Regions from separate parts of the Kitasatospora sp. NBC_01300 genome, predicted to be linked through region 2. Evidence: riboswitches for the same ligand, from Rfam matches in the RefSeq annotation. Region 2 holds a riboswitch; the other holds the start of a gene.
What was found. Region 2 has a riboswitch for cobalamin ahead of OG556_RS05980 (HoxN/HupN/NixA family nickel/cobalt transporter). Riboswitches for the same ligand answer to the same signal wherever they lie in the genome.

Region 1: it holds a riboswitch for cobalamin, as region 2 does, so the genes downstream of both, OG556_RS36760 (prenyltransferase/squalene oxidase repeat-containing protein) here and OG556_RS05980 (HoxN/HupN/NixA family nickel/cobalt transporter) in region 2, are expected to answer to the same signal.

Annotation. Positions count from the first base shown of each region.
Region 1 is NZ_CP108409.1:706,590-713,784, reverse strand. Features, by position in the region: gene OG556_RS36775 (peptidase) at 1-147, shown strand, start outside; gene OG556_RS36770 (flagellar hook-length control protein FliK) at 178-657, shown strand; gene OG556_RS36765 (hypothetical protein) at 776-2,140, opposite strand; cobalamin riboswitch at 2,352-2,428, opposite strand; cobalamin riboswitch at 2,519-2,649, shown strand; gene OG556_RS36760 (prenyltransferase/squalene oxidase repeat-containing protein) at 2,753-5,836, shown strand; gene OG556_RS36755 (hypothetical protein) at 5,833-7,050, shown strand; gene OG556_RS36750 (CbiQ family ECF transporter T component) at 7,061-7,195, shown strand, end outside.
Region 2 is NZ_CP108408.1:1,385,136-1,392,330, forward strand. Features, by position in the region: gene rpmG (50S ribosomal protein L33) at 115-279, shown strand; gene OG556_RS05975 (type B 50S ribosomal protein L31) at 362-610, shown strand; gene OG556_RS05980 (HoxN/HupN/NixA family nickel/cobalt transporter) at 696-1,811, opposite strand; cobalamin riboswitch at 1,841-2,055, opposite strand; gene OG556_RS05985 (ArsR/SmtB family transcription factor) at 2,137-2,520, shown strand; gene OG556_RS05990 (Fpg/Nei family DNA glycosylase) at 2,540-3,349, opposite strand; gene OG556_RS05995 (AAA family ATPase) at 3,430-4,281, opposite strand; gene aroQ (type II 3-dehydroquinate dehydratase) at 4,361-4,789, opposite strand; gene aroB (3-dehydroquinate synthase) at 4,798-5,889, opposite strand; gene OG556_RS06010 (shikimate kinase) at 5,882-6,403, opposite strand; gene aroC (chorismate synthase) at 6,400-7,195, opposite strand, start outside.

The DNA.
Region 1 (7,195 bases), on a different replicon from region 2:
GACGCGACCGGCTTCAACGCGGGCACCGGCGCCCGGGCCACCGCGCAGGCCGTCCTCGGCCTGGCCGGCACCCCGTTGGCCACCCTCTCCGCCGCCGGTGCCCGCCCGGACGCGCCCGTGCCGGCCTGCCCGGCGACCACCCGCTGACCACCCGCTGACCCCGCGAGGAGAGCTCCGATGACCGACACCCCGGCGCCCGCGCGCCCGGCCCGCCGCACCCTCGGCTCGATCGCCGCCGCCGCTGCCCTCACCGCCGGCCTGCTCGGCGTCTCCGCCGTCCAGGCCCCGAAGGCGCAGGCCGCCGCCTGCGACGGCACCACCGGCGTCACCGTCGTGGTCGACTTCACCGCCGTCGGCGGCGGCATCCAGACCGGCTGCGCACCCGGCGACCCGGCCAGCGGCCTGGCCGCGCTGACCGGCGCCGGGTTCGCGTACACCTTCCACCCGCGCTACCCGGGCTTCGTCTGCACCATCAACGCCCTGCCGACGACCTGCACCAACCCCACCGGCAGCGCCTACTGGTCGTACTGGCACGCCCAGCACGGCGGCCCCTGGTCGTACAGCAACCTCGGCGCGGGCAGCTACAACCCGGCACCCGGCGACGTCGAGGGTTGGTCCTTCGGCGCCGGCGCCCAGCCGGGCGTCACCGCGCCCTGACCTCCGGCGACCCCCCCGGTGCCCCGGCCCCTCCGGAAGGGGGGCCGGGGCACCGGCGCTTCAGGCTTCGGACGGTGCGGACGCCGCTCGGGACGGGGTGTTCGAGCAGGACCCCGGATCAGTTGCCGTAGCGGAGCGAGACGGTGTCGCCGAGGTGGACGGTGGTGGCCCGGGTGGCGGTGGTGGCGGTGGTGCCGTCCAGGCTGACCTGCCAGGTGGCGGAGCCGCTGTTGGTGGTGCCGTTGATCGCGGTGACGGTGCCGGTGCCGGAGGACGGGGTGACGGCGGTGACGCAGCCGGCGGGGGTCGCGGATCCGGCGGCGTCGAGGACGTCGCCGAGGGTCGCGGTGGTGGCGGTCGGGGTGAGGGTGACGGCGCAGACCTTGGGCGCGCCGGTGCCGTCGTCGATGACCAGCGCGAGCTTGGCGGCGGTGCCGGGGACGAAGGCGCTGGTGGCGGCCCAGGCGGGCTCGCCGGCGGTGGTCGGGGTCGGCGGGGTGGCGGTGAAGCCGGCGCCGGCGACGGCGCGCAGGCCGTCGACGGAGGCGTAGGGGGAGGGGGTGGTGTCGGTGGGCAGGTACTTGAAGCCGCCGCCGGGCTTGAACTGCTGGGCGATCAGGAAGTCGACGGGGCTCTTGCCGGTGCCGCTGGTGAAGTCGGCGCCCTGGGGGTTGACGCCGCAGGCGTTGAGGCCGGAGACGGCCCAGCCGTTGGAGTCGGTGTTGACGCCGAACATGGCGCTGAAGGCGCCGGAGGCCGTGAGCTTGCCCTTGAGGAAGTTCTTGGCGGCGACGATCGCCGGGTCGGTGGCGGGGACGCCCCCGGTGCAGAGCGAGGCCATGGCGGCGCCGGTCATGTCGATGTCGCTGCCCTGGGCGAGGGCGTTCGGGTCGCCCGCGGCCTTGCTGAAGTTCCAGCCGCCGTCGTTGTGCTGGTTGGCGCGCACCGCCGTGACGGAGGCGTCGAGCAGCGGCTGCGGGACGCGAGGACCGCCGGCCTGGGTCCTCGCACCCGCGAGGGCGAGGAGGCCGAAGACGGTGCCGTTGAAGTTGGCGGAGGGGCCGTAGTAGCCGGGTTCGGCGGTCTGCCAGTAGGCGGCGAGGTCGGCGACGAGGTTGCGGCCCGGGCCGACCCGGGCGGGGTCGATGCCGGCGGCGTAGGCGTTGAGGATGCCGCGCTCGTAGTCCGTGACGACCGGCGAGGCGCTCGGCCAGCCCGGGGCGGCGAGTTGGCCGCGGTACACCAGGCGGGCGTTCTTGGTGGGGTCGCCGCCGGGGGTGACGTCCGTGGCGGCCGTGCCGGCGGCCGCGAGTGCGCTGAACGCCCACTCGTTGGAGAGCCCGCCACCGGTGACGTAGCTGCCGTCGGCGGCCTGGAGCGACTTCAGGTAGGTGACGCCGGTGCTCTTCGAGGTGGCTATCTGGGTCGGGCTGGCCGTCGCGTGGGCGGGGACGGCGGAGAGCAGGAGCGCGCCGGCCGTCAGGGCGACGGTGGCGGCGGAGGCGGCGCGGGCAGGGGTGGTCCGCGAGGGGGTGGTCCGCGAGGGGGCGAGGAGGGACACGGGACAGGCTCCTTGGGGTGGCGGGCGCCGACCCTGCCCCGGAGCTCCGGCGTCCGTTGGAGGGCGCGCGACTGCCGGAGCGGTCGCCGCCCGGATCGCGTGGGCCGGCTTTCGCCATGGTGCGTGGCCGGGTGGGCATTCGGGCTCAGGGCGGCGCGATCGCCACCCCACACCGCTGCGCGTCAGCCCCGGATTCGCACCGGGTTCCCCCGCTCGGCCACCGCGGACGCTACCGCACGGCGCACCGGCCCACGAGGTGACGTAATCGATATGACGCCCCGTTGACTCCCGTTCGAACGGCGTGGTCTGATGAACCGATTTTTTGCCCTCGGCATTCAGGGGAAGCCGGTCCAACTCCGGCGCTGACCCGCAACCGTGGACCCACCTGTGGTGGGTGAGCCGGAATGCCTGGATCGGGGGCCTGTTCACAGAGCACTTGCGTCGTCGCGGACTACGACGCGGTCCGGACGGCCCCTGCCCAGGGGGCCGTCGGCTGCGCCGTTGCGTCCTGCGTCGACCGACCAGGGAGTCGTCGTGAGGGTCAGCAGCAGTCGCACACGTCACAGGAACCGGGACCTCGCCTCCTTGGTGGTCGCCGGTGCTGTCGCGGTCGCCGCCTGCGGAAGCGTCCTGTTCGGGCGCCCCGGCACCGCGGCCGCCGACCCGATCGAGCAGTGCACGGCGACGTCGGGCGCGATCGTCGCCGTCGACTTCACCCACTGGGGCGGCGGCGTCGTCCGGGGCTGCGACGCCCACCCCACGACCGGGATGAACCTGCTGCACGCCGCCGGCTTCACCACCACCGGAACCGAGCACGACGGACCCGCCTTCATCTGCCGCCTCGGAACCGGGACCTTCAACAGCGGTACCCAGTACCCGACGCCGGCCGAGGAACCCTGCGTCAACACCCCGCAGGCCACCGCGTACTGGTCGTACTGGATCGCCGAACCCGGCCAACAGGCCTGGTCCTACAGCCGGTTCGGCGCCGGGACGCAGAAGCCCAGACCCGGCGAGGTCGAGGCCTGGGTGTACGGCGGCACGGACATCGGCGGCACCAGCGGGGCACCGGGCTTCACTCCGGACTCCGTGAGGGCGAAGAGCGGCGGCTCGTCGGCTTCGCCGTCCGCCTCGCTGTCGCCCTCGGCGACCCCGAGCCCGACGTCGACCCCGACCCCGACCCCGACCGGGCCGTCCGCCACCGGTGACCCGGCGGCCGCCGCGGCCTGGCTGGCCCGTCAGCTCGTCGGCGGCGACCACATGGAGAACTGGGCCGTCGAGGGGCCGGACTACCCCCGGACCGCCCTCACCGCCATCGCCCTCGCCGCCGCCGGCACGCAGGACCCGGCGCTGCGCAGGACGGTCGCCTTCCTCGCCGCCCACACCGACGCCTTCCTGTATCCCGACGGTCCGGCCGGCCGACCCGATGCGAGGGCCGCCGCACTGCTGGCCCTCGTCGCCGAGAGCACCGGTGGCGATCCCCGGGCCTTCGGCGGCCGGGACCTGATCGTCGCGCTCACCGGCCACGTCTGCGCGGCGGCGGGGGAGAACGGCAAGTGCACCGCGGCCGGGGACTTCCTCGGCGCGGCCTCGCCGTGGGTCCAGTCCCTCGGCGTCATCGCCCTCCAGCGCGCCGGCGTCACGCCACCCGCCCCGACGCTCGCCCGCTTCACGGCGCTCCAGTGCGCCGACGGCGGGGTGGCCGGATCGATGATCGTCGCCGGCGAGCACTGCGAGTCCGACCCGCTCACCACCGGCCTCGCGGTCCTCGCCCTGCGTACGGCCCCCGGGTACGAGACGGCCGCGAAGAAGGCTTCGGACCAGCTCGCGGCCGGACAGCAGGCCGACGGATCCCTCCTCCCGTACCTCGGCGCCCCCGGCGACACCATCAGCACCGCGAGCGCGGCCCAGGCGTTCAGGGCCACCGGGCAGGACACCCGCCGAACCGCCGCCACGGCCTGGCTCGCCGCCCGGCAGGGCCCGGACGGCGGCTTCGGTCCCGACGCGTCGACCACCGACCCGGACCCGGCCGCCACCGAGCAGGCGATCCTGGCCCTGACCGGCACCGACCTCACCAGCGTCCGGCACAACCCGGACGCCGGCACGCCGCCGACGACGCCCGCCACCACGCCCGCCACCACCCCGACGACGCCCACCACGCCCGCCGGCACGCCGCCGACCCTGCCCGCCGGGAGGGCCCCCGACGCCGCCAAGGGCAGCGCCTACCTCACCGACCCGTCCCGCCTGATCAACGGCCGCTACTACGAGGGCTTCCCGGCCTTCGCCGACTTCGGCCTCACCATCGACGGCGCCTACGCCCTCGCGGCCACCGGCACCGACGACGCCGCGCTGCGCAGGATCGTCGACTTCCTGGACCAGCCGGGCAAGGACGCCGGCGAGCGCACCGTCAACGACTGGACCGGCATCGGCACCGAGTACGCGGGCGGCGGCTCGATCGGGAAGGAGGCGCTGCTCGCCGAGGCGGTCGGCCGCAACCCGCGCGCCTTCGGCGGCCACGACCTGATCGCCGCCCTGGCCGCCCTCGTGTGCACCAAGGCCGACCAGAGCACCGGCTGCGCGGCGCCCGGCAACTACACCTACGCCACCTCGGTGTTCTCCCAGGCGCTCGGCATCATGGCCCAGCTCCGGGCCGGGGACTCGACGAACGCCGCTCCCGCGATCGCCTACCTGAAGGGCCTCCAGCACCAGGACGGCTCCTGGCCGAGCCTGATCCCCGCCACCGGCGACTCCGACGTGGACAGCACGGCGATGGCCGTCATGGCCCTCGCCCTCGTACCGGGCGACGAGGCCGCGGGGGCGGTGGACAAGGGCCTCGGCTGGCTCGCCGCGCGGCAGCTGCCCGACGGCGGCTTCCCGGGCGCGGCCGGCGACTCGACCAACTCGGCCGCGCTCGCCGTCCAGGGCATGACGCTGCGCCAGTCCACGTACGGCGCCCAGATCGCCAAGGCGCGCGACTTCCTGGCGGGCCAGCAGAACGGCGACGGCGGGTTCAACGTGGCCTCCGCCGGGCAGCCGGGCTCGGACGTCCGCGCGTCCACGCAGGTGCTCGGCGGTGCCACCGGGATCTCCTTCGGCACGCTGTTCCGGGACCTCGGGGGAACGTCGACGCCGACGCCGACCCCGACGGGCACCGGGACGGCGACCCCGACGGGCACGCCGACGAGCACGCCCACCGGTACTCCCACGGGCACGCCCACAGGTACGCCGACCAGCACCCCGACCGGCACGCCCGCAGGCACGCCCACGAACACGCCGACCAACGCGCCCACGAACACGCCGACCAACGCGCCCACGGGCACGCCGAGTCCGACGGGCTCGCCCGCGACGGCTGGGCCCTCGGACACCGCCGCTCCCTCGACCGGCGACGGTTCGGCCACCTGGTCGGCCGGCGGCATCGACGCTCCGGCCGGAGGCGATGGCGGTGGCGCCGTCGCCCCCGCCGGTGGTGTGGCGGCGCAGACCGGTTCCGGCAGCCTGGCCGGCACCGGTACCCAGGCCCTGGCGCTGACGGCGGGCGCGGGTGCGCTGACGGCGCTCGGCGCAGCGGCCGTCCTCGTCGCCCGGCGCCGCACCGCGGCCGCCCCGGGGCGTCACCGGTGAGCCGGGGACTCGGTGGTCGGCTCGGCGGCCGGCTCGGCCGGCTGTCCGGGGCGGCGGCCCTGACCTTCGCCCTCGCGTTCGGCGGCGTCGCCGTGGGCACCGCCCCGGCGTCCGCGGCGCCGCTGCCGATCGACCAGTGCACCACCACCTCCGGCGTGGTGCTCGCCGTGGACTTCAGCAAGTGGGGCGGCCCGCTGCTGCGTTCCTGCGGGACCACCCCGACCACCGGCTTCACCCTGCTCAACCAGGGCGGCTGGAAGACCACCGGGACCGGCCACGACGGTCCGGCGTTCATCTGCCGGATCGGCTACAGCGGCTTCCAGGGCGGCAAGCAATTCCCGGCGCCGGACCAGGAGAAGTGCGTCCTGACGCCCCCGGCCACGGCCTACTGGTCGTACTGGCACGCCGATCCGGGGCAGAACGAGTGGTCCTACAGCCAGCTCGGCGCGATGAGCTACCAGCCGAAGCCCGGCAGCGTCGACCTCTGGATCTTCGGCGGCACCAACGTCGAGGGCACCGAGGGGCGGCCGGGCTTCTCGCCGGACAGCGTTCGCGCGCACAACGACAGCCCCGGCGGGCAGCCCGCCGACCCCGGCCAGGGCACCACGGGAGGCTCCGGCGGCGGCTCCGGCAATTCCGGCGGCTCCGGCGGAGGGTCGACGGGCGGCACGGGCACGGCCGGCGGCAGCGGCACCGGTACCGGTTCGAGCGGCAGCACCGGCAGCACCGGCGGCACCGGAAACACAGGCGGAACCGGCAGCAACAGCGGCGGCACCGGCGGCACCGGCACGGCCGGTGGCACCGGATCGGGCCGGGCCCCGGCCCCCGCCAAGCCCCCGGCGGGCGGAGCCCGTCCGCCCATGCCCGCCACCACCCCGGGGCCCGGCGCCGCCGCCACCCCCGAGGACGGCATCACCCCGCCCGGAGCGCCCGCGTCGACGCCCGAGCCCGCCACACCGGTGCCGGTCGAGCCGTCCACCGCGCCGCCGACCGACACCCCGAGCGATCAGCCGACCCCGCAGACGGTCGAGGCAGCGGACGCGCCGACGCCCACCCCCGCCGTGCCCGGCGGCGTGGTGGACGCCAACCCGGTGGCCGACGCCCCGCACGACGCCGGGTCGATGGTCCCCGCCGTCATCGCGACCGCCCTCGTGGGGGTGCTGGGCGCGGCCACCGTGGTCGTCGCGCGACGGCGCCGCCGCCGGGCCGAGTGATCCGGTGACCATGCCCGACCAGCACGCCGCCGGCCCCCCGAAGCCGAAGCCCACCCCGAAGCCGAAGCCCACCCCGAAGCCGAAGCCCACCCCCGGACGCGACGCCGGGAGCCGGCGCAGCCCCCGGAACCTGCACCCGCTGGCC
Region 2 (7,195 bases):
GGCGTCCGGGAATGGGCAGGACGGAGCTCACGTTACACCAGATGAAAATGACTTCCATTTCGATGTACGGTTTCGTCCCAGCCCCGAACACCCCGCCAACCCGGGAGGACACCCATGGCCCGCAGTGAACTGCGCCCCGTCATCAAGCTCCGCTCCACCGCCGGCACCGGCTACACGTACGTGACCCGCAAGAACCGCCGCAACGACCCGGACCGGATGGTCCTGCGCAAGTACGACCCGGTCGCGCGCCGGCACGTCGACTTCCGCGAAGAGCGCTGAACCCCGCCCGCCCGAGCCGAACCCCACCCGAGCCGAACCCCGCCGGCCAGCCAGCCCACCAGCCCGCCCGAAGGAGCCCGCCATGAAGCCCGGCATCCACCCCGCCTACCGCCCCGTCGTCTTCCGCGACAAGGTCGGCGGCCTCGCCTTCCTCACCCGGTCGACCGTCACCAGCGACCGCACCGTCGAGTGGGAGGACGGCAACACCTACCCGGTGATCGACGTCGAGATCTCCTCGGCCAGCCACCCCTTCTACACCGGCCAGTCCCGCGTCATGGACACCGCCGGCCGGGTCGAGCGGTTCCGCCGGCGCTACGGCGACCGGCACTGACCGGCAACGCCCCGCAACGCCGAAACGGCGCCTTCCCCGGGATCCCGGGGAAGGCGCCGTCGCTGCTCGCTGTTCGCTGCCGTCGCTACTCGGCGGCCGCCCAGCGCTTCTCCACCCGGGCCAGCTTCCAGTAGGCGATCGCCGCGGCCCAGACCACCACGAACAGCCCGGCGATCGCGTAGCCGACGTTGTCCAGCGAGATGCCCGCGATCCAGCCGGTGACCGGGTCGGTCAGATCGAGCTTCTCGTGCAGCACGCCGACCAGTTCGATGGTGCCGATGACGAAGGCCACCGCGATCGACAGCCCGGTGATCGTCAGGTTGTAGTACACCTTCCGGACCGGGTTGGCGAAGGCCCACTGGTACGCGAAGTTCATGAACGTCCCGTCCAGGGTGTCGAACAGGCTCATCCCGGCCGCGAACAGCAGCGGCAGGCAGACGATCGCGTACCAGGGCAGCCCGGCCGCCGCGCCCGACCCGGCCATCACCATCAGGGTGACCTCGGTCGCGGTGTCGAAGCCCAGCCCCAGCACCATGCCCACCGGGAACATCTGCCCGGGCCGGGTGATCGACCGGGTCGCCCGGTTCAGCACCCGGGCCATGAAGCCGCGCGAGTTGAGGTGCTCCTCCAGCTGCGCCTCGTCGTACGACCCGGCCCGCATCGCCCGGAACACCTTGAGTATGCCGAGCAGCGCGGCCAGGTTGAGCGCGCCGATCAGGTAGAGGAACGCGCCGGAGGCCGTCGTGCCGACCATCCCGAGCCACTTGTGGGTGGTCGAGTCGTCGTCCATCAGCGTGCTGGCCAGCTGCGCGCCGCCCGCCACCAGGGCGGCCATCAGCACCACCATCGAGGAGTGCCCGAGGGCGAACCAGAAGCCGACCGAGACCGGCCGCTTGCCGTCCGCCATCAGCTTGCGGGTGGTGTTGTCGATCACCGCGATGTGGTCGGCGTCGAAGGCGTGCCGCATGCCGAGGGTGTACGCGGTGATCCCGAGGCCCACCCCGAAGACCTGGGTGCCGACCGCGTAGTTGTGGGGCGCGACCAGGAAGATGAGCGTCCCGAAGGCCACCACGTGCATGGCCAGGATCACCCCCATCAGCCCGGCCGTGCGGACGGTGTCCTCGCGCTTCCAGCGGAACGTGGGCAGCACGGACGGTGTCGCCGGTGCCTCGGCAGCCGCGGCGGTTTCGGGCAGGGTCATTCGGGTCACGCTCCAGCACCTCGTGGAAACACTTCGTGAGATGCCGTGGCCGGTCTCCTGGCTTACGGGGGTCCCGTACCCGCCTTCCCAGGTGCGCGAGGCTCCCAGTGGCGTCGTGGGTACGGACGTCTCTCCATCGTCGACGATCACGATGGCCCGATCACAGTGGCGAGGGCCGCTCCGGACTGGGACCCCTGAGGATCCGTCACCGGTCTTCCCGAGCACCACGGCGGGGAACACCGTAGGGGCCAGGACCCACCCTTGCAAGGCTGCGTACCTGCGCAGGTGTCCAGGATCACAGGCCCCCTCCTGCAACAATGTGCGCATGCATCTCGTACCGGCCGACCGCGCGGGCCACCGCACCATCGACGGACACCGGGTCTGCGAGGCCATCGCCGCGATCGGCGACCCCGCGCACGTCCGCACCTGGGCCGAGCGGTTCTCCCTGCTCGCCGACCCCGGGCGGCTCGCCCTCCTGCTCGCCCTCCACCGGGCCGGCCCGCTCGCCGTCTCCGACCTCGCCGTCGCCACCGGCATGCGCGACCCCGCCGTGTCCCAGGCCCTGCGGCTGCTCCGCACCGCGGGTGTGGTCGCCGGGGACAAGGACGGGCGGGTCGTGCGCTACCGGCTCGTGGACGAGGCCCTGCGCCCCCTCCTCGACGCGTGCGCCGCCGCCGAACACCACGAGCCCAGCACGGCCGTCGGCTGACCGGCCGGACAGTGCCCGGTCAGGCCGCCTGGCAGGCGGGGCACCAGAAGAGGTTGCGCGCGGCGTGCTGCTCCGTCCGGACGTCGGTGCCGCAGACCAGGCAGGGCATCGCGGCCCGCCGGTAGACGTACACCTCACCGCCGTGGTCGTCGACGCGCGGCGGGCGGCCCATCGCCTCGGGGGTGTGCTCGGGGCGGACGGTGTCGATCCGGCCCGCGCCGACGCCCTCGTGCATCAGGGCGACCAGATCGGCCCAGATCGCGTCCCACTCGGCCCGGGTGAGGTCGCGGCCGGCGCGGTGCGGGTTGATCCCGTGGCGGAACAGCACCTCGGCCCGGTAGACGTTGCCCACCCCGGCCAGCACCTTCTGGTCCATCAGCAGCGCGGCGACGGTCGTCCGGCTGGCCGATATCCGGCGCCAGGCGGCCTGCGGGTCGGCGTCGGCGCGCAGCGGGTCGGGGCCCAGCCGGGCGGCGACGGCGGCCTTCTCCGCGTCGGTGACCAGCGCGCAGGTGTTGGGCCCGCGCAGGTCGGCGTAGCCGTCGTCGTTGGCCAGCCGCAGCCGGACCAGGCCGACCGGCTCGGGCGCGGGCCCGGTGCCGAAGGCGAAGCCGCCGTAGAGGCCGAGGTGGACGTGCACCCAGGCGCCCTCCTCGAAGCCGAGGAACAGGTGCTTGCCGACGGCTTCGGCCGCGGTGAGCAGCTGCCCGTCGATGGCCTTGGCCTCGTCGGCGAACCGGCCCTGCGGGCTGGACACCTCGACCGGGCGGCCGCCGAAGGCCTTCCGGTTCTCGGCGGCGAGGCGGTGGATGATGTGGCCTTCCGGCACGGGCGTCAGCTCCCCCGGGGTGGTTCGACAGGACCCGCACATCATCGCAGCCGGTACCGACACCGCCGGATCGTCGCAGGTCAGCGCACCGGCATGCCCATCAGCCGGGCCAGGATGACGCGGTCCAGCTCGGCGGCGGTGCCGGCCACGTCCAGGTACGAGTTGTCGATGATCGGCAGCCCGGAGTTGTACCAGCCCGCCATCCGGCCGTGGATCCGCGCCACCTCCTCGTCACCGAGCCGCCGGGTGCCGCCGCGCCGGGCGTTGCGGTGCAGCACGGAGTCCAGGCTGGGCAGCAGCACGACCGGGATCATGCCGGGGCCGATGTGCCGCTTCCAGCCGCCGAGGCCGATGGCCGGGCGGTCCGGGAAGACGGCGTCGTCGATGATGCAGGAGATGCCGTTGGCCAGGTAGTTGCGGCAGGCGAAGCCGCAGGTGCGGCGGGCCAGCCGGTACTGCGCCTCGGAGGCGTTGTTCCAGCCGGACTGCGGGTTGGCGAAGCCGGACTGCACCCACTCGCGGACGTCGTCCAGGCTGATGTGCGCGGTCGGGCTGGGCCGGCGCTCGGCCCAGTACCGGGCGACGGTGGTCTTGCCCGCCCCGGCCGGGCCGATCAGCAGGACGGCGATCGGACTGGTGGGCGCGTGCCGCTGCGGCGGGTGGGCGGGGAGTTGCACGGGCGTGCCGGAGGGCAGCACGAAGTGCCCGGTGGCCCCGACGGGGGCCGGCGCGCCGGGTGCGGGTGCGGCCGGGGCGGGCGCGGAAACAGGAGCGGCCGGCACCGGCGGCGCGGCGGTGGGAACGGGCGCGGGAACAGGAGCCGGAGCGGGCGGCACCGGCGGCGGCGCGGCGGCCCCCGGCGGCTGCGGCCCCGGCGGAGCGGCGGGACGCGGCGGGACGTGCCCACCCCCGGCGTACTGCGTCACGGTCACCTCCCGACACCTCTCAGCGGGGAGACTACACGGCGGCCCGGCGGCGGGCACAGTCCGCCGCCGGGCCGCTGACCAGGCGTCAGCGCGTGGTGAGTTGCTCGGCCAGGGCGCGCAGGGCCAGCTCGTAGGAGCCGAGCCCGAATCCCGCGATGGTGCCGGAGGCCACCGCGGCGATCACCGAGGTGTGCCGGAAGGTCTCCCGGGCGTACGGGTTGGAGATGTGCACCTCGATCAGCGGCGCGGTGCGCTGCGAGGCGGCGTCCCGCATCGCGTACGAGTAGTGCGTGAACGCGCCCGGGTTGATCACCACGGGCACCTTGCCGTCGGCCGCCTCGTGCAGCCACTCCACCATCTGCTGCTCGGAGTTGGTCTCGTGCACCTCGACCTCGAAGCCGAACTCCTTGCCGAGCGCGGTGCAGCGCTCGACCAGCCCGGCGTAGGAGGTGGCGCCGTAGACGTCCGGCTCGCGGCTGCCGAGCCGCCCGAGGTTGGGGCCGTTGAGCACCATGACCCTGGTCACGCCGAGACCTCCGCGTAGGCGGCGACCAGCAGGGACGGGTCGGGGCCCTCCAGGACGGAGGTCTTGCCGAGGCCGTCCAGGACGATGAAGCGGATCAGGTCGCCGCGCGACTTCTTGTCGATCTTCATGGCGTCCAGCAGCTTCGGCCAGGCGTCCGCCTGGTAGCGCAGCGGCAGGCCGACGGAGGCCAGCACGGTGCGGTGCCGGTCGGCCGTCTCGTCGTCCAACCGGCCTGCCAGGCGGCCGAGTTCGGCGGCGAAGACCATGCCGATGGAGATCGCGGCGCCGTGCCGCCACTTGTAGCGCTCGTTGCGCTCGATGGCGTGGCCGAGGGTGTGGCCGTAGTTGAGGATCTCGCGCCGGCCGGACTCCTTGAGGTCCCCGGAGACCACGTCGGCCTTGACCTGGATGGCGCGGCGGATCAGCTCGACGGTGTGCCGGCCGTCCGGGGTCTTGGCGCCCTCCGGGTCGGCCTCGATCAGGTCGAGGATGGCCGGGTCGGCGATGAAGCCGCACTTGATGACCTCGGCGAGGCCGGAGACGTAGTCGTGCTTGGGCACGGTCGCCAGGGTGTCGAGGTCGGCCAGCACGCCCACCGGCGGGTGGAAGGCGCCGACCATGTTCTTGCCCTCGGCGATGTTGATGCCGGTCTTGCCGCCGACGGCCGCGTCGACCATGCCGAGCAGCGTGGTGGGCATGGAGATCCAGCGGACGCCGCGCAGCCAGGTCGCGGCGACGAAGCCGGCCAGGTCGGTGGTGGCGCCGCCGCCGAGGCCGACGACGACGTCGCTGCGGGTGAAGCCGGTCTGCCCGAGCACCGACCAGCAGTACGCGGCGACCTCGGCGCTCTTGGCGTCCTCGGCGTTGGGCACCTGGAGCGCGATCGCCTCGTAGCCCTCGCCGAGCAGGTCCTCGCGGATGGCGTCGGCGGTGGCGGACAGCGCCTCGGGGTGGATGATCGCGACCCGCTTGGCGCGGGTGCCGATCAGCGGCGCCAGCTCGCCGAGCAGCTGGTGGCCGATCAGCACGTCGTACGGGTCGTGGCCGGCGTTGCCGCCGACGTGAATCCTGACGATGGGGTCAGTCATGGGGGGTCTTCAGCTCCAGTGCTTCCAGTACGGCGTCCGCGACCTGCTCGGGGGTGCGGCCGGCGGTGTCGACGACGGCGGTGGCCACCTCCAGGTAGAGGGGCCGGCGGGCCTCCATCAGCTCGCGCCAGCGGGCCCGCGGGTTGATGGCCAGCAGCGGGCGCGGGGCGTCCAGGCCGACCCGCTTGACCGCGTCCGCCAGCGGGACCTCCAGGAAGACGACCGGCAGCTCGCGCAGCAGGGCACGGGTGGCCTCGGCCATCACCGCGCCGCCGCCGAGTGCCAGGACGCCGTCGTGCTCCGTGGCGCCCGTGCGCACGGCCCGGACCTCCAGCTCGCGGAAGTGCGGCTCGCCCTCGTCGACGAAGATCTCCGGGATGGGCTTGCCGGCCAGCGCCTCGATGTCGGCGTCGGTGTCCCGGAAACCGACGCCCAGGCGCTCGGCCAGGGCCCGCCCGACGGTGGACTTGCCACTGCCGGGCGGGCCGACCAGCACAACGACCGGAACGGTCATCGGATGATCAGGTTGTCGAGGTAGCCCTGCACGTTGCGGCGGGTCTCGGAGACGTGGTCACCACCGAACTTCTCGTTCACCGCGTCGGCCAGCACCAGCGCGACCATCGCCTCGGCGACGATCCCGGCGGCCGGCACGGCGCAGACGTCCGAGCGCTGGTGGTGCGCCTTGGCCGGCTCACCGGTGCGCACGTCCAGGGTCTGCAGCGCCCGCGGCACGGTGGCGATCGGCTTCATGGCGGCACGCACCCGCAGCACCTCGCCCGTGGTCAGGCCGCCCTCGGTGCCGCCGGAGCGGCCGGAGGTGCGCTTGACGCCCTCGGGGGTCGGGACGATCTCGTCGTGCGCCTGCGAGCCGGGCACCCGGGCCAGCTCGAAGCCGTCGCCGACCTCGACGCCCTTGATCGCCTGGATGCCCATCAGCGCGGCGGCCAGCCGGGCGTCCAGCCGGCGGTCCCAGTGCACGTGCGAGCCCAGACCCACCGGCACGCCGTACGCGAGCACCTCGACCACGCCGCCGAGGGTGTCGCCGTCCTTGTGGGCCTGGTCGATCTCGGCGACCATCGCCTTCGACGCGTCGGCGTCCAGGCAGCGGACCGGGTCGGCGTCCAGCCGCGCCTCGTCCGAGGGCAGCGGCAGCACACCGGCCGGGGCCTTGGCGGCGGCCAGCTCGACCACGTGGCTGACGATCTCGATCCCGCAGGTCTCCTTCAGGTACGCGCGGGCGACGGCACCGAGCGCGACCCGGGCGGCCGTCTCACGGGCGCTGGCGCGCTCCAGGATCGGACGTGCC